Regions from separate parts of the Variovorax sp. 10N432 genome, predicted to be linked through region 3. Evidence: predicted binding sites of a transcription regulator. Region 3 holds the regulator's gene; each other region holds the start of a gene.
The links. The regulator LexA, encoded in region 3, represses DNA repair genes until DNA is damaged. The targets are predictions, from matches to a motif close to ACTGTATNNNNATACAGT.

Region 1 (6,121 bases), on a different contig from region 3:
ATGCTGTTCATCACCGGCACCACGCTCAGCGTGCCGGCGCTGACCGGGGCCATCATGACCATGGGCGTGGCCACCGCCAACAGCATCCTGCTGGTGGCTTTCGCGCGCGAGCGCCTGGCCGCCGGCATCCCGCCGCTGTCGGCGGCGCTGGAAGCGGGCGCCACCCGGATCCGGCCGGTGCTGATGACCGCGCTGGCGATGATCATCGGCATGATCCCGATGGCACTCGGCCTCGGCGAAGGCGCCGAGCAGAATGCCCCGCTGGGCCGCGCCGTGATCGGCGGGCTGCTGTTCGCGACCGTCTCGACCTTGTTCTTCGTGCCCGCCGTCTATGCCGAGATCCACAGCCGCCGGGCCCACCGCCAGGCCGCTCGCGACGCGGCCGCCGCACCTCATTCGCTCGGGGCCGCGCCCCAGGAGACCTGAATCAATGACCGACCAACGCCATGCGGCCTTGGGCATCCACCCGATCGCCGCCGACGAGGACGGGGGCCACGACAACCTGCTCCGCCGGCGCCAGATCGTGCGCAGCACCCGCATCGCCGTGCTGCTCGTGCTGGCGCTGCTGGCGATCGGCGCCGCGCGCACCGTCTATCTGCGCGTCGCCAACGCCCGCGCCCTGGAGGCCGGCACCGCCGAGCGCGCCACCCAGTACGTGAAGACCGCCCTGCCCCAGACCGCGGGCAGCGGCCAGACGCTGGCGCTGCCCGGCACGCTGCAGGGCTTCACGCAGTCGCCGATCTCGGCCCGCGCCAGCGGCTATCTCAAGCGCTGGACCCGGGACATCGGCAGCCGGGTCGAGAAGGGCGAGCTGCTGGCCGAGATCGAGACGCCCGAGATCGACCAGCAGCTGTCGCAGGCGATCGCGGCCCGCCAGCAGGCGGCCGCTGCGCTCGAGCTCGCGAAAAGCACGGTGGCCCGCTGGGAGGGGCTGCGCAAGAAGGACGTGGTCTCGCAGCAGGACCTCGACGAACGCCGCGGCGCCCTGGCCCAAGCCAGCGCCAACCTGGCGGCGGCCGACGCCAACGTGCAGCGGCTGCGCCAGACCGAGGGATTCAAGCGCGTGCTGGCGCCCTTCGCGGGCGTGATCACGCGGCGCAACGTCGACGTCGGCGACCTGATCGATGCCGGCGCGGGCAACGGCGGCCGGGCGCTGTTCCAGCTCGCCCAGACCGATCCGCTGCGGGTCTACATCAATGTGCCGCAGGCCTACGCCCAGCTCGTGAAGGAAGGCCAGCCGGTGGTCGTCACCCAGTCCGAACTGCGCGGCCAGAGCTTCAAGGGCGAGGTGGCGCGGACCTCGGGCGCGATCGATTCGACCACCCGCATGATGCAGGTCGAGGTCGCGCTGCCGAACAAGGAAGGCATCCTGCTGCCAGGCGCCTACGTGCAGGTCTCGCTGCCGCTGACGCCCAGCCGCGCGCTCAGCATTCCCGCCAATGCGCTGCTGTTCCGCGCCGAAGGCACGCGGGTCGCGGTGGTCGACGCCGAGGGCAAGGTGCGGCTGCGCGGTGTCAGCATCGGGCGCAACTACGGTGACACGGTGGAAGTGATCGATGGCATCTCGGGCAGCGACAGGTTGGTGCTGAACCCCTCGGACTCGCTGGCCGAAGGCGACCTGGTCACGGTCGCGAAGGAGCCGGCGTGAGTCTTCGCCGGTTGTCATCGGTGGCCGCCGCCGCCGTATTGCTCGCCGGCTGCGTCGCCGGGCCCGACTACCGCAAGCCGGAGGTCGAGGTGCCGGTCAGCTGGCAGCTCGAGCAGCCCTGGCGCCAGGCGTCGCCCGGCGATGCCGAGGCCAAGGGCCCGTGGTGGCGGCGCTTCGACGACCCGACGCTCGATGCGCTGCAGGAGAAGGCGCTTGCCAACAGCCCGACGCTCGACCTGGCAAGCGCCCGGCTGGCGCAGGCGCGGGCCACGCTGGCGGGCGCCGAATCGGGCCGTTCGCCGCAGCTGGGCCTGGGGTCGCGCGCCTCGCGGCTCAAGATCTCGGCCAACCGGCCGCTCACCAACTACGCCACCAACAACTATTCGACGGTCCAGAACGACTTCGCGCTGACCCTGGTCGCCAGCTACGAACTCGACCTCGCGGGCCGCGTGCAGCGCACGGTCGAGGGCGCCACCGCCTCGGCCGCGCAATCGGCCGCCGACCTCGAGAACACCCGGCTGCTGCTGACCGCCGACCTGGCTTCGGCCTACTTCAGCTTGCGCGCCACCGACCTGGAGCTCGACGTGGTCGCTCGCTCGATCGAGGTCCAGCGCCGGGCCCTCCAGTTCGTGACCGACCGCCACGAAGGCGGCGCGGTGTCGGGCCTCGACGTGGCGCAGCAGCAGGCGCTGCTGGACAACACGCTGACCCAGGTCGACCTGCTGAAGCGGCTGCGGTCGCAGTTCGAGCATGCGATCGCGACCCTGACCGGCACACCGGCGCCGAACTTCGCGCTGGCACCGGACATCCAGCCGCTGCGGCCGCCGGCGATCCCGCTCGGCGTTCCGTCGGACGCGCTGGAGCGCCGGCCCGACGTCGCCGCCGCCGAGCGCGCGATGGCCGCCGCCAACGCGCAGATCGGCGTCGCCACCGCGGCCTTCTACCCGAGCGTGAACCTGCTGCCCACGGGCGGCGTCGACAGCCGCAGCCTGTCGACCCTGTTCGATGCCCAGAGCGTGCTGTGGTCGATCGGCGTCTCGGCGACCCAGACGATCTTCGACGGCGGCCGCATCCGCGCCAACGTCGACTTCACGAAGGCCGGCTACGACGCCACCGTCGCCAGCTACCGCCGGGTGGTGCTGACCGCGATGCAGGAGGCCGAGGACGGCATCACCGGCCTGGCGTCGCTCGAACGCGCCGCGGCGCAGTCGCAGACGGCGGTGGCCAGCGCGCGCCGGGTGCTCGATATGTCGGCCAGCCGCTACGAGGGCGGCGCCACCACCTTCCTCGACGTCATCACGGCCCAGCAGGCGCTGTTGAACATCGAGCGCCAGGCGGCCCAACTTTCCGGGCAGCGCATGCTGGGCTCGGTGTTCCTGGTGAAGGCGCTGGGCGGCGACTGGTGCGGCGTCGAAGCGCGCGGGGCCGGCGGCGGGGGCGCCAGTGCTAGAACAGACTGCCCTGCCCCGCTGCGCCAGGTGGTCGGAACGCGCTGAGGTCGAGCCCGATGCGCTGCCGGTTGAAGCCGATGCGGTTCGTCGCCTTCTCGAAGCGCTGGCGGATCAGGTCGGCCCACAGGCCGCTGCCCTTCATGCGGGTCGCGAAGTCGGCGTCGTAGTCCTTGCCGCCGCGCATCTCGCGGATGCGCGCCATGATGCGATCGGCCCGCGGCGGGTAGTGCAGTTCGAGCCACTGCTTGAACAGCGGCGCGACCTCCCAGGGCAGCCGGACCACGGTGTAGAAGGCGCAGCGCGCGCCGGCCTCCCAGGCGGCTTCGAGCACCTGCTCCATGTCTTCGGTGACGAAGGGAATCTGCGGCGCCACGCTGACGCCGACCGGCACGCCGGCGTCGGCCAAGGTGCGCAGGGTGCGCAGCCGGCGGTGCGGCGCGGCGGCCCGCGGCTCGAGCTTGCGTGCCAGTTCGGCGTCGAGCGTGGTGATCGTGACGTAGACAGCGGCCAGCCGGTCGGCGGCCATCGGTGCGATCAGGTCGAGGTCGCGCTCGACTGCGCTGGACTTGGTGACGAGGCCGAAGGGATGGCGGGACTCCTTCAGCACTTCGATCACCGAACGCGTGAGCCGCAGCTCGCGTTCGATCGGCTGGTAGCAATCGGTCGCGGTGCCGATCGCGATCTGGCTCGGCCGGTAGGCCTTGCGGCCCAGTTCGGCGCGCAGCACCTCGGCGACGTTGCGCTTCGCGATCAGCTTGGTCTCGAAGTCCAGGCCGGGCGAGAGGTTGAGGTAGCTGTGGGTGGGCCGGGCGAAGCAATAGATGCAGCCGTGCTCGCAGCCCCGGTAGGGGTTGAGCGAGCGGTCGAACGGAATGTCAGGCGAGTCGTTCTCGCTCAAGACCGATTTCACGTCCTCGAAGCGGACCTCGGTCTGCACCGGCTGGAGGCCCTCGGCTTCGGCCTCGCCCTCTTCCAGCGTGCCCCAGCCGTCGTCGAAGGCGTCGCGCACGTCGCGCTCGAAACGATGCGGCAGGCGCGTCGCGGCGCCGCGGCCCTTGAGGGCGTGGACGGGGATGAAGCTGTCGCCCATGGCGCCTCCGGATACTGTATGAAATCACAGTATTCCATGTTTCCGGCGCAGGCGCAGCAACGAATTGCAACGACCGGGAAGTTTCTCCGGCGCCGGGCGGCATCGACCCACAGACTATCCAAGGGCCTCCTTCTGAAGTTCGCAAGCACAAGAATTTCGGGAAAGGGGGTTGATGGCTTGAACCTGCGTCGCGCCCTTCTGGATGCGCTCGAATGCGCGGGCGCGACCTCTGGCCGTGGGCGTTTTGCGGCCTGGTCCTGGCGTTCGACCTCATTTGAAGTCTCGAAACCTCTGAGGCACCCGGCCCACCTCGAATGGTCGCCTCGCGCTCGCCGAAGTTTCTCCTTTCCTCACGCCCGGGAACTTTCGCTCCAGAAAAGTAGCGTGCGCTCACAGACAGCAATGCCGCCTGAATCTGAAGATCGTGCGCACAAAAATTCAAAGGGTGACAGGCTTCATGCGTTCGATGTACGGGATCAGTCGCGGACCGAGAGGGTGGAAAGTTCAATTGAAGCGCAGCGGCGTCACGCTGTTCAGGCAGTTCGGCTTCAAGATGCACCAGGGGGAGATGGCTGCGCTGTTGCGGGCCCAGGCATGGCGGGACCAGATGGTCAAGAAGCACCCTCCCGTTTCGCGGCGCAGAAGAGCCAATGTCCTGAGGCGCAACAACAAGACCGGCATTCCGGGCGTGGCATGTCAGGTCGATACCGATGGCAACCCGATCGCCTGGATCGCGAAAACCTATCTCGGGCCCGGTGAAGTAGCCAACAAATACTTCAGCCTCCGTCGCTTCGGCCCCGAAGCCAAGTTGCTGGCCATCGCCGAGCGCCAAGCGCAGCTTCGGCGGATGCCGGGGCTGGCGCGCCCCCATCCCGACGAGGCGGATCTGCGCAGGGCACCGCCAAGGCCGTTGCCGGCTGACTGCCCTCCGCCCGTGGCCGCGAGGGAAGTAGTCCGACGCAACAACAAGAGCGGCATTGCCGGAGTTGCCTTCAGACGGCGACACCCGGCTGACTCTGGGCGCTGGACGGCCGTCACCCGAGCACCGGATGGTCAGCACCTTTGGCAGTCTACTCCGTGCGCGAGTTCGGAGAAGAGGCGGCCAAGACGCTGGCGATCGCGGCGCGGCAAGACCAATTGAGGCAATTGGTCGTCAAGTCGAAGAAAAAGTCGCCGTCGTTGCCGGTGGTTCAAAGAACGTCAACGCGGCGGTCGTCAATGGAAAACGGCATTGACCCAGGATCGACGATGTAGCTTTTGCCTCGCGGGCAAATGGCAATGCGCAAGACGGCGAGAGCGACCTGAATGAAGCTGGCGTGTATCCAGGGCACCACGCCAAGCCAGTTGTGGATTTTTCCAGCTCAGATTCAGCTTGCTTCTCACGGCCACGCGCTTGGGCATATAGGAGGATTGGTGGCTGTTGCTCGCAGCCGCCCGTGCGGGTGGTTGCTCAGGTTTTCAGCGTTTGGCTGGCAATCGGGTCGCGCAGGCCCCCTGTTGAGAAGCTGAAATTGCCTCAAGAAATGAAAATTACAAACAGATCCCCTGCCCAGCTGCGCCATTCGCGGAAATATCTAATTTTTATTAATCCTGATTCTCACAATCACACACTTCGAGCTGTAGAGGGATAGAACTTTCGTCAAGGAGATCTCAGATCTTTAGCTCAGTGTACAACGCGGCGAAGAGAGCACATTTTTGATCAGCGAAAGAACTCGTTTTATGCGAATCAAGAAAGTCGGGCGCTATTTTCTTCTGGGAATGACTGCACTACTGGCGATCGCAGGCATGCAACAGATAGCCGTGGAAACGATTGAAAAAATCTCCGGAGGATGGCTAGGTGCAAGAGAAGTCATGCCTGGACAAGTCATGTGCGGGCTAGCCGGAGTTGCTGCAGCGTGTTGTCGGTACCTTCAATTAGACGATTTGCCGCCT
Region 2 (6,121 bases), on a different contig from region 3:
GAAGCTCTTGAAGTCCATCGACCGCATCGATGACTACACGGTCAAGTTCGTGCTCAACAAGCCCGAGGCGCCCTTCCTCGCCAACCTCGCGATGCCCTACGCGGGCATCCAGTCGAAGGAATACGCGATCGCGATGCTCAAGGCCGGCACGCCCGAGAAGATCGACCAGGACCCGATCGGCACCGGCCCGTTCTACCTCGTCCAGTACCAGAAAGACGCGATCGTGCGCTTCAAGGCCTTCCCGCAGTACTGGGGCGGCAAGGCCAAGATCGATGACCTGATTTTCGCCATCACGCCCGATGCCTCGGTGCGCTGGGCCAAGCTGCAGAAGGGCGAATGCCACGTCATGCCCTACCCGAACCCGGCCGACCTCGACGCGATCCGCAAGGACTCGAACGTGCAGGTGCTCGAGCAGGCCGGCCTCAATGTCGGCTACCTGGCCTACAACACGCAGAAGAAGCCCTTCGACGACGTGCGGGTGCGCAAGGCCATCAACATGGCGATCAACAAGAAAGCCATCATCGATGGCGTCTACCTGACCACCGGCGTCGCCGCCAAGAACCCGATCCCGCCGACCATGTGGTCCTACAACGACGCCATCAAGGACGACCCCTACGATCCCGAAGCGGCCAAGAAGCTGCTGGCGCAGGCCGGCTACCCGGACGGCTTCACGACCGACCTGTGGGCGATGCCGGTGCAGCGGCCCTACAACCCGAACGCCAAGCGGATCGCCGAGCTGATGCAGGCCGACCTGGCCAAGGTCGGCGTCAAGGCCGAGATCAAGAGCTTCGAATGGGGCGAATACCGCAAGCGCATGCAGGCCGGCGAGCACCAGATGGGCATGCTGGGCTGGACCGGCGACAACGGCGATCCGGACAACTTCATGTACACGCTCCTGGGCTGCGCCTCGGCGCAGTCGAACGGCAGCAACGTCGCCAAGTTCTGCTACCAGCCCTACGAGGAGCTGGTCGTGAAGGCCAAGAACGTGCCCAAGCAGGCCGAGCGCGACGCGCTCTACAAGAAGGCGCAGGTGGTCTTCAAGGAGCAGGCGCCCTGGTTCACGATCGCGCACGCGGTGCAGTTGAAGCCGGTGCGCAAGGAGGTCGTGGACTTCAAGCTGAGCCCCTTCGGGCGCCACACCTTCTACGGGGTCGACATCAAGCAATGACGATCGCCATCGTCGCCGCGATGCACGAGGAACTGGCTGCGCTGCTGGCGCAGATGCCGGACGAGCAGCGCGTGCGCGTGGCGGGGCGCGACTTCTGGGTCGGCCATCTGCAGGGGCAGCCGGTGGTGGCGGTGCTGTCGCGCATCGGCAAGGTCGCGGCGGCGCTCACGGCCACCGTGCTGCTCGAGCGCTTCCAGGCGCAGGCGATCGTCTTCACCGGCGTCGCCGGCGGGCTGGCGCCGGGTGTCCGGGTCGGCGACGTGGTGGTCGCGACCCGGCTGCTGCAGCACGACCTCGACGCCTCGCCGATCTTCCCGAAGTACGAGGTGCCGCTCACCGGCCATGCGCGTTTCGCGGCCGACACGGCGATCAGCGACGCGCTGGCCGCGGTGGCCGCCGGCGTGCTGGCCGACACGGTGGGCCTGCTAGGGCAGCAGGTGGTCGAGGATTTCGGGCTGGCCGCGCCCGCGGTGCACCGCGGCCTGCTGGTGAGCGGCGACCGCTTCGTGTCGTCCGCCGCCGAAAGCAGCGCGCTGCGCAACGACCTGCCGGACGCGCTGGCGGTCGAGATGGAAGGCGCAGCGGTGGCCCAGGTGTGCCACGACTTCGGCGTGCCCTTCGCCGCGGTGCGCACCATTTCCGACCGCGCCGACGACGAGGCGCACGGCGACTTCACGCGCTTCGTCTCGGTGGTCGCGAGCCGCTACAGCCTGGCGCTGATCGATGGGTGGCTGGCGACCCTGCCGCCGCCCGCCGAGCAGGGCGAGGCTACTTGAGCCACCCCCGCCGGCGGAAGTACCACATCGGCCCCAGCGCGCTGATGATCATCAGCACGATCGCATACGCGTAGCCGTAGCTCCAGTCGACTTCGGGCATGAACTTGAAGTTCATGCCGTAGACGCTGGCGATCAGGGTCGGCGGCAGCAGCGCGACGCTCGCCACCGAGAAGATCTTGATGGTCTTGTTCTGGTTGATGTTGATGAAACCGACGGTCGCATCCATCAGGAAGTTGATCTTGTCGAACAGGAAGGCCGTGTGGTTGTCCAGCGACTCGATGTCGCGCAGGATCTGCCGCGCCTCCTCGAACTGCTCGGCGTTGAGCATCCGGCTGCGCATCATGAAGCTCACGGCGCGGCGGGTGTCCATCACGTTGCGGCGGATGCGCCCGTTCAAGTCTTCCTGGCGCGCGATCAGGCCCAGCACCTCGCCGGCCAGCTCGTCGCTGACGTTGCCCGACAGCACCTTCCGGCCGGCGATCTCGAGTTCGTCGTAGATGTTCTCGAGCGTGTCGGCCGAGTACTCGGCGTCGGCGTCGAACAGCTTCAGCAGCACTTCCTTGGCATCCTCGATCAGCCCCGGGGCACGCCGCGCGCGCATGCGCAGCAGCCGGAACACCGGCACGTCCTCGTCGTGGATCGAGAACAGCACGCCGCGGCTGCGCAGCTCGGTGTTGTGCTGGTTCAGGATGAAGGCGACGCGCACCGAGCGCGGGTTCTCGTCGTCGGCAATCAGGAAGTCGCTGCGGATGTGGAGCTCGCCGTTGTCTTCCTCGTAGAAGCGGGCCGACTCCTCGATGTCCTCGTCCATCGCGTCTTCGGGGATCGACAGGCCGTAGTACTGCTTGATCCAGCGCTTCTCCTCGACCGTCGGCGATTCGAGGTCGACCCAGATCGGCTGGAACTTGGACAGCTCTTCCAGGGCCTCGATCTCTTCCTGGACGAGGCGGCCGTTGGCAAGCGTGAAGATGTTGAGCATGGCTCACTCCCTTGAAATGTCTGGCGTTGGGGCGAGGGGCGGGGCGCTTTCAACTCCCTCGCCAACGGCGCGTCAGAGGGGAAGTGAAAGCTGCCGAGACGGATCGATTTCCATGCGCGAGTCTCCGGTTGCAGCGAGGCGCGATTATGTCATCCGGTCCCCGGCGGCGCCGCTGTCCGACTGGACGGACATACAGTACAGTTGCGTCGATGCAGCGCCTTGCCACCCCTCTTCCCACCGCGGCCGGAAGCCAGGCCGAGCGGCTGGCTGAAGCGCTCGCGACCCTCAACGAGGCCCAGCGCGCCGCGGTCCTGCACGGCGTCGACGCCGCCCTGGACCCGGGGCAGCAGGACCCGCGTCCGCTGCTGGTGATCGCCGGCGCCGGCTCGGGCAAGACCAGCACGCTGGCGCACCGCGTGGCGCACCTGATCGCCGGCGGCGCCGACCCGCAGCGCCTCCTGCTGCTGACCTTCTCCCGCCGCGCGGCGCAGGAGATGGAGCGCCGCGCCGGCCAGGTGCTGCAGCGCGTGCTGGGCCTGGCCTCGCAGGCGCCGCCGGCACTGCCCTGGGCCGGCACCTTCCACGGCATCGGCGCCCGGCTGCTGCGCGCGTACGCGGCGCAGATCGGCCTGAGCGAGAACTTCACCATCCATGACCGCGGCGACGCCGAGGACCTCATGGGACTGGTGCGCCACGACCTCGGCCTGTCGTCCAGCACGCGGCGCTTTCCGCAGAAGGGCACCTGCCTGTCGATCTATTCGCGCACGGTCAACACCTGCGCGCCACTGGCCGAGGTGCTGAAAGAGGCCTTCCCCTGGTGCGCCGAATGGGAGGCCGAGCTCAAGCGGCTGTTCGGCGCCTACGTCGAGGCCAAGCAGCAGCAACAGGTGCTCGACTACGACGACCTGCTCCTCTACTGGTCGGCGATGGTCGCCGAGCCCGCGCTGGCCGAGCAGGTGGGGGGCCGATTCGACCACGTGCTGGTCGACGAATACCAGGACACCAACCTGCTTCAGGCCGCCATCCTGCGTGCCATGAAGCCCGATGGCCGCGGCCTGACCGTGGTCGGGGACGACGCCCAGTCGATCTATTCGTTCCGTGGCGCCACGGTCCGCAACATCCTCGACTTCCCGCATCAATTCGGCCAGCCGGTGCGGATCGTCACGCTGGAGCGCAACTACCGGTCGACCCAGCCGATCCTCGACGTCTCCAATGCGCTCATCGCCGGCGCCGCCGAACGGCACGCCAAGACCCTGTGGACCGACAAGCCCTCGGCCGGCAGGCCGCAGCTGGTGCTGGTGCCCGACGAAGCGCAGCAGGCCTGCTGGGTCGCCGACCGGGTGCTGGCCCACCGCGAGGGCGGCCTGGCGCTGAAGTCGCAGGCGGTGCTGTTCCGCACCTCCAGCCACAGCGCCGCGCTCGAGCTGGAACTGGCGCGGCGCAACATCCCCTACGTGAAATACGGGGGGCTCAAGTTCCTGGAGGCGGCCCACGTCAAGGACCTGCTCGCGGTGCTGCGTTTCGCCCAGAATCCGCGCGGCCGGATGGCCGGCTTCCGGGTCACCCAGATGATCCCGGGGATCGGCCCGGTCAGCTCGGCGCGGCTGCTCGATGCCATGGACCGGGCGGGCGATCCGGGCGCCGCGGTGCAGGACTTCGTGCCGCCGGCCGCGGCGCAGGTCGAATGGACCCGTTTCGCAGCCACCTACGCCGCGCTGCGCGCCCCGGGGCTGTCCTGGCCCGCCGACATGGAACTGGCGCTCGACTGGTACCTCCCGCACCTGGAGCGGCTTCACGACGATGCCGCCGTGCGGCGCGGCGACGTCGAGCAGCTGGCCCGGCTGGCCGCCGGCTACGGCTCGCGCGAGCGCTTCCTGACCGAGCTCACGCTCGACCCGCCCGAGGCCACCAGCGACCGCCCCGGACCGCCGCTGCTCGACGAGGACTACCTGATCCTGTCGACCATCCACTCCGCCAAGGGCCAGGAGTGGAAGTCGGTCCACGTGCTCAACGTGGTCGACGGCTGCATCCCGGCCGACGTGGCGCAGGGCGCCCGCGAGCTCGAAGAAGAGCGCCGGCTGCTGTACGTCGCCATGACCCGTGCCCGCGACCACCTGCACCTGCTGGTGCCGCAGCGCTTCTACGTGACGCAGCAGGCGGCGCGCGGCGACCGCCACCTGTACGCGGGCCGCACCCGCTTCATTCCCGCCGCCGATGCCCAGCGCTTCGAGCAGCAGACCTGGCCGCCGCCGCCCGAGCGCGCGCCCCACGTGCCGCCGCCGGCCGCCACGATCGACCTGCTGAGCCGGATGCGCGCCGCCTGGCGCTGAACGCGTGTCCGGCGGCGGCTTCCTGTCCCTTCGGACTGCGGGGTCGAAAGCCCCTTCGCCGGAGCCTGGGTTTGTTTCCAGTGGCGCCGGTCGGCCGCGCCGCCCGGCGCTTGTTGGCTATCAAATCGATAGCGTGTGACAAACTGCATTTGATCTGGCGCAGACCCCTGGCACGAAGGGATTGCAATTCGATGACAGCATGGGCATAGTGACCCGAAGCCTCTCTCTCCCTCCCCCTCTTTCCCTTCTTTCCCCTCTCTCTCCCTCCCCTCATTCCCCTCTCGTTTCCCCGGCCACGCCTCTACTTCCAGGGGCGCGGCTATTTCCCCAACCGTCAATTCCAGGAGGTCATTCATGAATTTGACGATCAGCGGTCATCACCTCGACGTCACACCTGCTTTGCGCAACTACGTTACGAGCAAGCTGGACCGGATCACCCGGCATTTCGACCAGGTGGTCGATGTGAAGGTGATCCTCACGGTGGAAAAGCAGAAGGAAAAGGAACGCCGGCAACGGGCCGAATGCAATATCCACGTCAAGGGCAACGACATGTTCGCGGAATCGAGCCACGCTGATCTCTATGCCGCCGTCGACGAACTGGTCGACAAGCTCGACCGCCAGGTCGTGCGCCACAAGGACCGCCTGCAGGATCACCACCACGCCGCCCCCAAGCGCGTGATGTAGTTCCGCTGTTCGGGCAAATACTCTTGCGGGCCGCCATCAGGCGGCCCTTTGCTTTTTTCAGGGTGGGTGCATAATCGCCCCCGCCCCAACATGAACCGACTCGCGTCCATCCTGCCGCCCGCTCAAGTGCTCGTGAGCGTCGACGCCACTAGCAAGAAGCGTGCTTTCGAAGAAGCAGGGCTTT
Region 3 (6,121 bases):
GCGCCTTCGACAAGACGGCCTACGAGACGATGCCGACACCGCTCGAGCCGGCCAAGGCGCCGACGCCCTCGAACGATCCGCATGTGATCGACTTCGAGCTGTTCGATCCGAGCACCGAAGCGGAAATCGCCCCGCGGCCGATCAAGCGCTGAATGCGGGCGCGCGGCGCTGCGCGCGGTCGACCGCCATGCTCAGTGCCAGCGCCAGCAGCATGGTGACCAGCCCGGCCCAGTTCATCCACGGGGCGGCGTCGTGGGCCAGCAGCCAGCCCCCGGCCGCCGCGCCCACTGCCTGGCCGACATAGATGCCGGAACTGTTCAGCGCCACCGAGCCCGGCGCCAGTGCCGGCGAGAGCGAGACCAGTCGCGCCTGCTGGGCCGAGTTGGTGGCGAAGCAACCCAGGCCCCAAGGCACCAGGATCAGCGCCAGCGTCGCGAAGCTGACCGCCAGCGGCCACAGCAGCAGGCTCGTTGCGATCAGCACCGTGGTGACCAGCACCATGCGCGCTGCCCCGATGCGGTCGATGTAGCGGCTCACGGCCATGTTGCCCAGCAGGCCGCAGAGGCCGAACCAGCCCCACAGCAGGCCCATCTGCGTCGCGTCGGCGCCCAGGCTCTCTCGCACGATCGGTGCGAAGTAGCTGAACAGCACGAACTGGCCGGCGCCCTGCAGGGCCGTGACGCAGACCACGCCCATCAGCAGCGGGCTCCTGAAGACGCGGCCCCAGGCCTCGCGGGACAGCGCCGCGGGGCGGATGCCGGTGGGCAACTGGCGCCAGATCCAGGCCGCGCTCACCACCGACAGTCCGGCGATCACGCCGAAGGCCGCCCGCCAGCCGAAGTGCCCGCCGACCAGCGCACCGATCGGCAGGCCCAGCACCGAGGCCATCGACCAGCCGAGGAAGACGAAGGTGACGGCGCGGCCGCGCTGCTCGGCCGGCACCAGCAGCCCGGCGCAGGCCGCGGCCTGCGCGGTGAAGACCGCCGGCGCGACGACGGTCAGCATGCGCACCAGCAGCAGGCTGCCGAAATTCGGCATCTGCGTCGCCAGCAGGTGGCCGGCGGCATACCAGAGCATGGTGAAGGCCAGCAGCCGGCGGCGATCCCAGCCGGCGACCAGCGCGGCCAGCAGCGGCGCACCGAGGCACATGACGATCGCGCCGGCGGTGATCAGCTGGCCGGCGGTGGCCGCGCCGACCTGGAGCGACTGGCTCAGCTCGTTGAGCGTGCCCGGCACCACCATCACCCCGGTGCCGATCACGAAATTGCCTGCCAGCAAGGCCCACAAGGTGGCCGGCAGAGCAGGCCGGCTCAACGACGGACCTGCAGCGCGCCGGGATTGACGATGTTGGTCGGGTTGCCCTTGATGAAGCTCACGACGTTGTCGAAGGCCTGGCCGAAGTACATCTCGTAGCTGTCTTGCTCGACGTAGCCGATGTGCGGCGTGCAGATGCAGTTCTCGAGCCGCAGCAGCGCGTGGCCCTGCAGCGGCGGCTCGCTCTCGAAGACGTCGATGGCCGCCAGCCCGGGGCGCCCGCGGTTGAGGGCGGCCAGCAAGGCATCCTGCTCGACCAGCTCGGCACGCGAGGTATTGACGAACAGCGCGGTCGGCTTCATGCGCGACAGGTCTTCGAGCGTCACCAGGCCGCGGGTCTCGTCGCTGAGCCGCAGGTGCACCGACAGAACGTCGGCCGCGGCAAAGAAGGCTTCGCGGTTGGGTGCCACCTGGAAGCCGTCGGAGCGCGCCTTGGTGCAACTCTGCTCACGCCCCCAGATCACGACCTGCATGCCGAAGGCCTGGCCGTAGCGCGCCACCAGCTGGCCAATGCGCCCGTAGCCCCAGATGCACAGGGTCTTGCCCTTCAACACCGAGCCGAGGCCGAAGTTCGGCGGCATCGATGCCGACTTGAGGCCGGCCTGCTGCCAGGCGCCGTGCTTCAGGTTGCTGATGTACTGCGGCAGGCGCCGCATCGCGGCCATGATCAGCGCCCAGGTGAGTTCGGCGGGCGCCAGCGGGGAGCCCGACCCCTCGGCGACGGCGACGCCCTGCTCGGTGCAGGCGTTGATGTCGATGTGCCCGCCGGCCCGGCCGGTCTGCGAGATCAGCTTGAGCTTGGGCAGCTTCTCGATCAGTTGCCGGGTGATCTGGGTGCGCTCGCGGATCAGCACGATCACGTCGGCGTCCTTGAGCCGGACCGACAGCTGGCCGATGCCCTTGACCGTGTTCGTGTACACCTTGGCTGCATAGGCGTCGAGCTTGGCAGCGCAATTCAGCTTGCGCACGGCGTCCTGATAGTCGTCGAGGATCACAATGTTCATGGCATGCCATTGTGCCTTGCACGAACGGCATGCTGTGCCAGCGCGGCGACTTTGTGTCGCGCTTCGGTGCTTCAGTGCAGCTATCAGTGCAGGTGGGCGGCCTGCGGCAGCGCCTGGGCGGCCTCCAGCGCGACCAGGCGGTCGAGCTCGGCGCAGACATCGGCCATGCGTCCGGAGATCACCATGCGGCCGGCCGCGCGGCCCGGCTGCTGTGCGTCGACCATGCGGACCACGCGCAGCGGGCGTGCCGTGGCCCCAGCGGCGGCCGCCGGACCGGCCGTGCCCTGGCGCAGCGGGCAGCTCGGGCGAATCCCGACGTAGCGCAGGCCCGAGGACATCGCCCGGCTCGAGCGGCGCCGGGGCATCCAGCGGTCGGCCAGCGATTGCAACGGCGTCAGAAAGTCAGCGATGCTGAGTAGAGCGATTCCCATGTGAACTCCAGAAAAGTCAGAGGTTGAACACAGGCAGGATTGCTTTCATCGGCCAGGACAGGGTGATGGCTCTTGGCCATACGCCCGCCACCTGTCGCGGCCGGACCGGGTGCGCACGCAGGACCGCGTGCGTGAACGAAAAGGCGGGCTTACATCAGCATCGTGTTGCGGATCAGGCCGACCGCCAGGCCCTCGATCTCGAAGGGCTCGCCGGGCTGGACCACGATGGTGGGGTAGTCGGGGTTCTCGGCGTGCAGCTCGATGACCTGCTTGTTGCGCTTGAGGCGCTTGACCGTGACCTCGTCGCCGAGGCGGGCCACCACGATCTGCCCGTTGCGGGCTTCCTTGGTGGACTGGACCGCCAGCAGGTCGCCGTCCATGATGCCGGCATCGCGCATGGACATGCCGCGCACCTTGAGCAGGTAGTCGGGCTGGCGCTGGAAGAGGGTGTTCTCGACGTAGTAGGTCTGGTCGACGTGCTCCTGGGCCAGGATCGGCGAACCGGCCGCCACGCGGCCGATCAGCGGCAGCGCCAGCTGCGCCATGCCGGGCAGCGACAGCGAGAACTGGTTGTTGCGGGATTCGTTGAGCGAGCGCAGGGCGTCGCCCTTGAGGCGGATGCCGCGGGAAGTGCCGCTGACCAGCTCGATGACGCCCTTGCGGGCCAGCGCCTGCAGGTGTTCTTCGGCCGCGTTGGCCGACTTGAAGCCGAGCTCGGCGGCGATCTCGGCCCGCGTGGGAGGCGCGCCGGTGCGCGCGATGGCACTCTGGATCAAGTCGAGGATCTGCTGCTGGCGGGCTGTAAGCTTGACGGCGAACTGCATGTAGGCTCCTGTGGAGGCACTGGCTAAACGTCCAGTACCTGTATTTTTAACCAGTTTCGAGAAGTTGGCAAGACATGGATCACATCTCGGGGAATTCCGCCCGTCGCGTCGTGGTGCTGGGCACCGGCGGCACCATCTCGGGCCGCGCCGGTGCGGCGAACGACAACATCGGCTACACGGCCGGGGAAGTCGGCGTCGCCGACCTGCTGCACGGCATCGACGCTCCGGCGGGCATCGCGCTCGCGGCCGAGCAGGTGGCGCAGGTGGACAGCAAGGACATGAGTTTCGCGATCTGGCGCACCCTGGCACAGCGCTGTGCCCACTGGCTCGCCCAGCCGGACGTCGCCGGCCTGGTCATCACCCACGGCACCGATACGCTGGAAGAGACCGCGTTCTTCCTGCAGGCCGTGCTCGCGCCTTCGAAGCCGGTGGTCCTGACCTGTGCGATGCGGCCGGCGAGCGCACTGGCGCCCGACGGGCCGCAGAACCTGCGCGATGCGATCGCGGTCGCCACAGCACCGGACGCCCGGGGCGTGGTCGTGGTGTGCGCCGGTACGGTTCACAGCGCCGTCGAGGTTCAGAAAGTCCACACCTACCGTCTCGACGCCTTCGATTCCGGCGATGCCGGTCCGCTGGCCTATGTCGAGGAAGGGGCCGTCAGGCAACTCAGGGACTGGCCGCAGGCGGACCCGACCGCGCGCTCGTCGTTCGATCGGATCGCCGCGGCCACCGCCTGGCCGCGGGTCGAGATCCTGCTGAGCCACGCCGAGGCACGCGGCTCCCTGGTCGAGATGCTGCTCGAGGAGCGCCGCCGTGGCGGTGCCGAGCCGGTGCAGGGGATCGTGCTCGCGGCAACCGGCAACGGCACCGTGCACCAGGCGCTGGAGGCGGCGGCGCTGCGGGCCCAGGCCGAGGGCGTCTCGGTGCTGCGTGCGACGCGCTGCGCCGAGGGGCGGATCCTCCCGAAGCCCGGCCAGCGCCTGCGCGACGCCGGCGCGCTGACGCCGGTCAAGGCGCGCATCTCACTCATGCTGGAACTGCTGGCGGACGCCTCCGCCGGCTGATCCCGTGCTCGAGGCGTTGCGCTCGACCCCCTGGGCCTACCCGGCCCTGGAGGTCGTGCACATCGTCGGCATCGCCTTGCTGCTGGGCAACCTGGTGGCCCTCGAGGCCCGCGTCCTCGGCCGCGCTGCCGTGCTGCCGGTGCAGGGGTTGGCCAGGCTGTCGCTGACCCTCGCGCTGTCCGGCTTCGCGCTGGCGGCCGCCAGCGGATCGTTGATGTTCGCCACCCAGCCGGCCGAGTTGCTCGCGAACCCGGTGTTTCTGGTCAAGATGGGCCTGCTAGGGGTGGCCGGCGCCAACGCGCTGTGGTTCCATGCCCGCCGCTCACTGGCCAAACTCGACCTGCTGGCGCGGGTACAGATGTTGTCGTCCACTGCGATCTGGCTGGCGGTCGTGTTTTGCGGCCGCTGGATCGCCTATTGATGACCTCGCGCAGCCCGAAAGGAGTTCCCGCATGAAACGTCGCAGCCTCATGTTCGCCGCCGTCACCTTGCCGGGCGCCATGCCCTTCGCCTGGGCCCACCACGGGTGGAGCGGTTTCGACCAGGACCGCCCGCTCTACCTGGAAGGGAAGGTGGTGAGTTCGCGCTGGCAGAACCCGCATGCCGAACTGATGATCGAGGTGCCCGCCGATCTGCGCTTGCCTGCCGACCTGCCGAAGCGTGCGCTGCCGGCGCAGAGCGCGCCGGTCGATGGACCCGGCCTGCTCGCCAAGGCGGCGCTGCCGCGGCGCAAGGACCGCCAATGGGAGCTCGAACTGGCGCCGCTCACGCGCATGGAGGCCTGGCAGGTGCGCGAAATCAAGCCCGGGACCCTGGTCTCGGCCATCGGCTTCGGCACCAAGGAAGAGAAAGGCGATGCCGTGATGCGGGTCGAGTACCTGTTCGTCGACGGCAAGGCCTACGGGCTGCGTTCCAGCCCGGCCTGATCAGCTGGACAGGGCGGCCAGGGCGCGCTGCGTGATGTCGTCGACGCTGCCGACGCCGCTGATTGCGCGGTACTTCGGCGCTGCGGCCGGCTCGGCCTTGGCCCAGTTCGAGTAGTAGTCGACCAGCGGACGCGTCTGCTGGCTGTAGACCTCGAGCCGCTTGCGCACGGTTTCTTCCTTGTCGTCCTCGCGCTGGATCAGGTCTTCGCCGGTGAGGTCGTCCTTGCCTTCGGTCTTCGGCGGATTGAACTTCAGGTGGTAGATGCGTCCCGAGGCAGGGTGCGAACGTCGTCCGCTCATGCGTTCGATGATGTCGCTGAAGGGCACGTCGATTTCGAGCACGTAGTCGAGCCGGACGCCGGCCGCGCGCATCGCTTCGGCCTGCGGAATGGTGCGCGGGAAGCCGTCGAACAGGAAGCCCTGGGCGCAATCCGGCAGCGCGATCCGTTCCTTGACCAGGTTGATGATCAGGTCGTCGCTGACCAGCGCGCCGGATGCCATCACGGCCTGGGCCTGCAGCCCGAGCGGCGTGCCGGCCTTGACGGCGGCGCGCAGCAT

Region 1: the regulator LexA is predicted to act here: its motif matches at 4,203-4,220, upstream of AC1DF3_RS07810 (PA0069 family radical SAM protein).
Region 2: the regulator LexA is predicted to act here: its motif matches at 3,103-3,120, upstream of AC1DF3_RS11980 (ATP-dependent helicase).

What each region holds. Positions count from the first base shown of each region.
Region 1 is NZ_JBFTHX010000005.1:25,498-31,618, forward strand. It holds gene AC1DF3_RS07795 (efflux RND transporter permease subunit) at 1-426, shown strand, start outside; gene AC1DF3_RS07800 (efflux RND transporter periplasmic adaptor subunit) at 431-1,648, shown strand; gene AC1DF3_RS07805 (efflux transporter outer membrane subunit) at 1,645-3,144, shown strand; gene AC1DF3_RS07810 (PA0069 family radical SAM protein) at 3,095-4,189, opposite strand; gene AC1DF3_RS07815 (AP2 domain-containing protein) at 4,698-5,330, shown strand; gene AC1DF3_RS07820 (hypothetical protein) at 5,909-6,121, shown strand, end outside.
Region 2 is NZ_JBFTHX010000008.1:92,436-98,556, forward strand. It holds gene AC1DF3_RS11965 (ABC transporter substrate-binding protein) at 1-1,168, shown strand, start outside; gene AC1DF3_RS11970 (5'-methylthioadenosine/adenosylhomocysteine nucleosidase) at 1,165-1,944, shown strand; gene corA (magnesium/cobalt transporter CorA) at 1,937-2,923, opposite strand; gene AC1DF3_RS11980 (ATP-dependent helicase) at 3,133-5,253, shown strand; gene hpf (ribosome hibernation-promoting factor, HPF/YfiA family) at 5,608-5,937, shown strand; gene AC1DF3_RS11990 (PTS sugar transporter subunit IIA) at 6,028-6,121, shown strand, end outside.
Region 3 is NZ_JBFTHX010000001.1:1,437-7,557, forward strand. It holds partial or broken gene AC1DF3_RS00005 (hypothetical protein) at 1-152, shown strand, start outside; gene AC1DF3_RS00010 (MFS transporter) at 142-1,314, opposite strand; gene AC1DF3_RS00015 (D-2-hydroxyacid dehydrogenase family protein) at 1,311-2,318, opposite strand; gene AC1DF3_RS00020 (hypothetical protein) at 2,402-2,749, opposite strand; gene lexA (transcriptional repressor LexA) at 2,899-3,573, opposite strand; gene AC1DF3_RS00030 (asparaginase) at 3,648-4,637, shown strand; gene AC1DF3_RS00035 (hypothetical protein) at 4,642-5,058, shown strand; gene AC1DF3_RS00040 (DUF6152 family protein) at 5,090-5,563, shown strand; gene adk (adenylate kinase) at 5,564-6,121, opposite strand, start outside.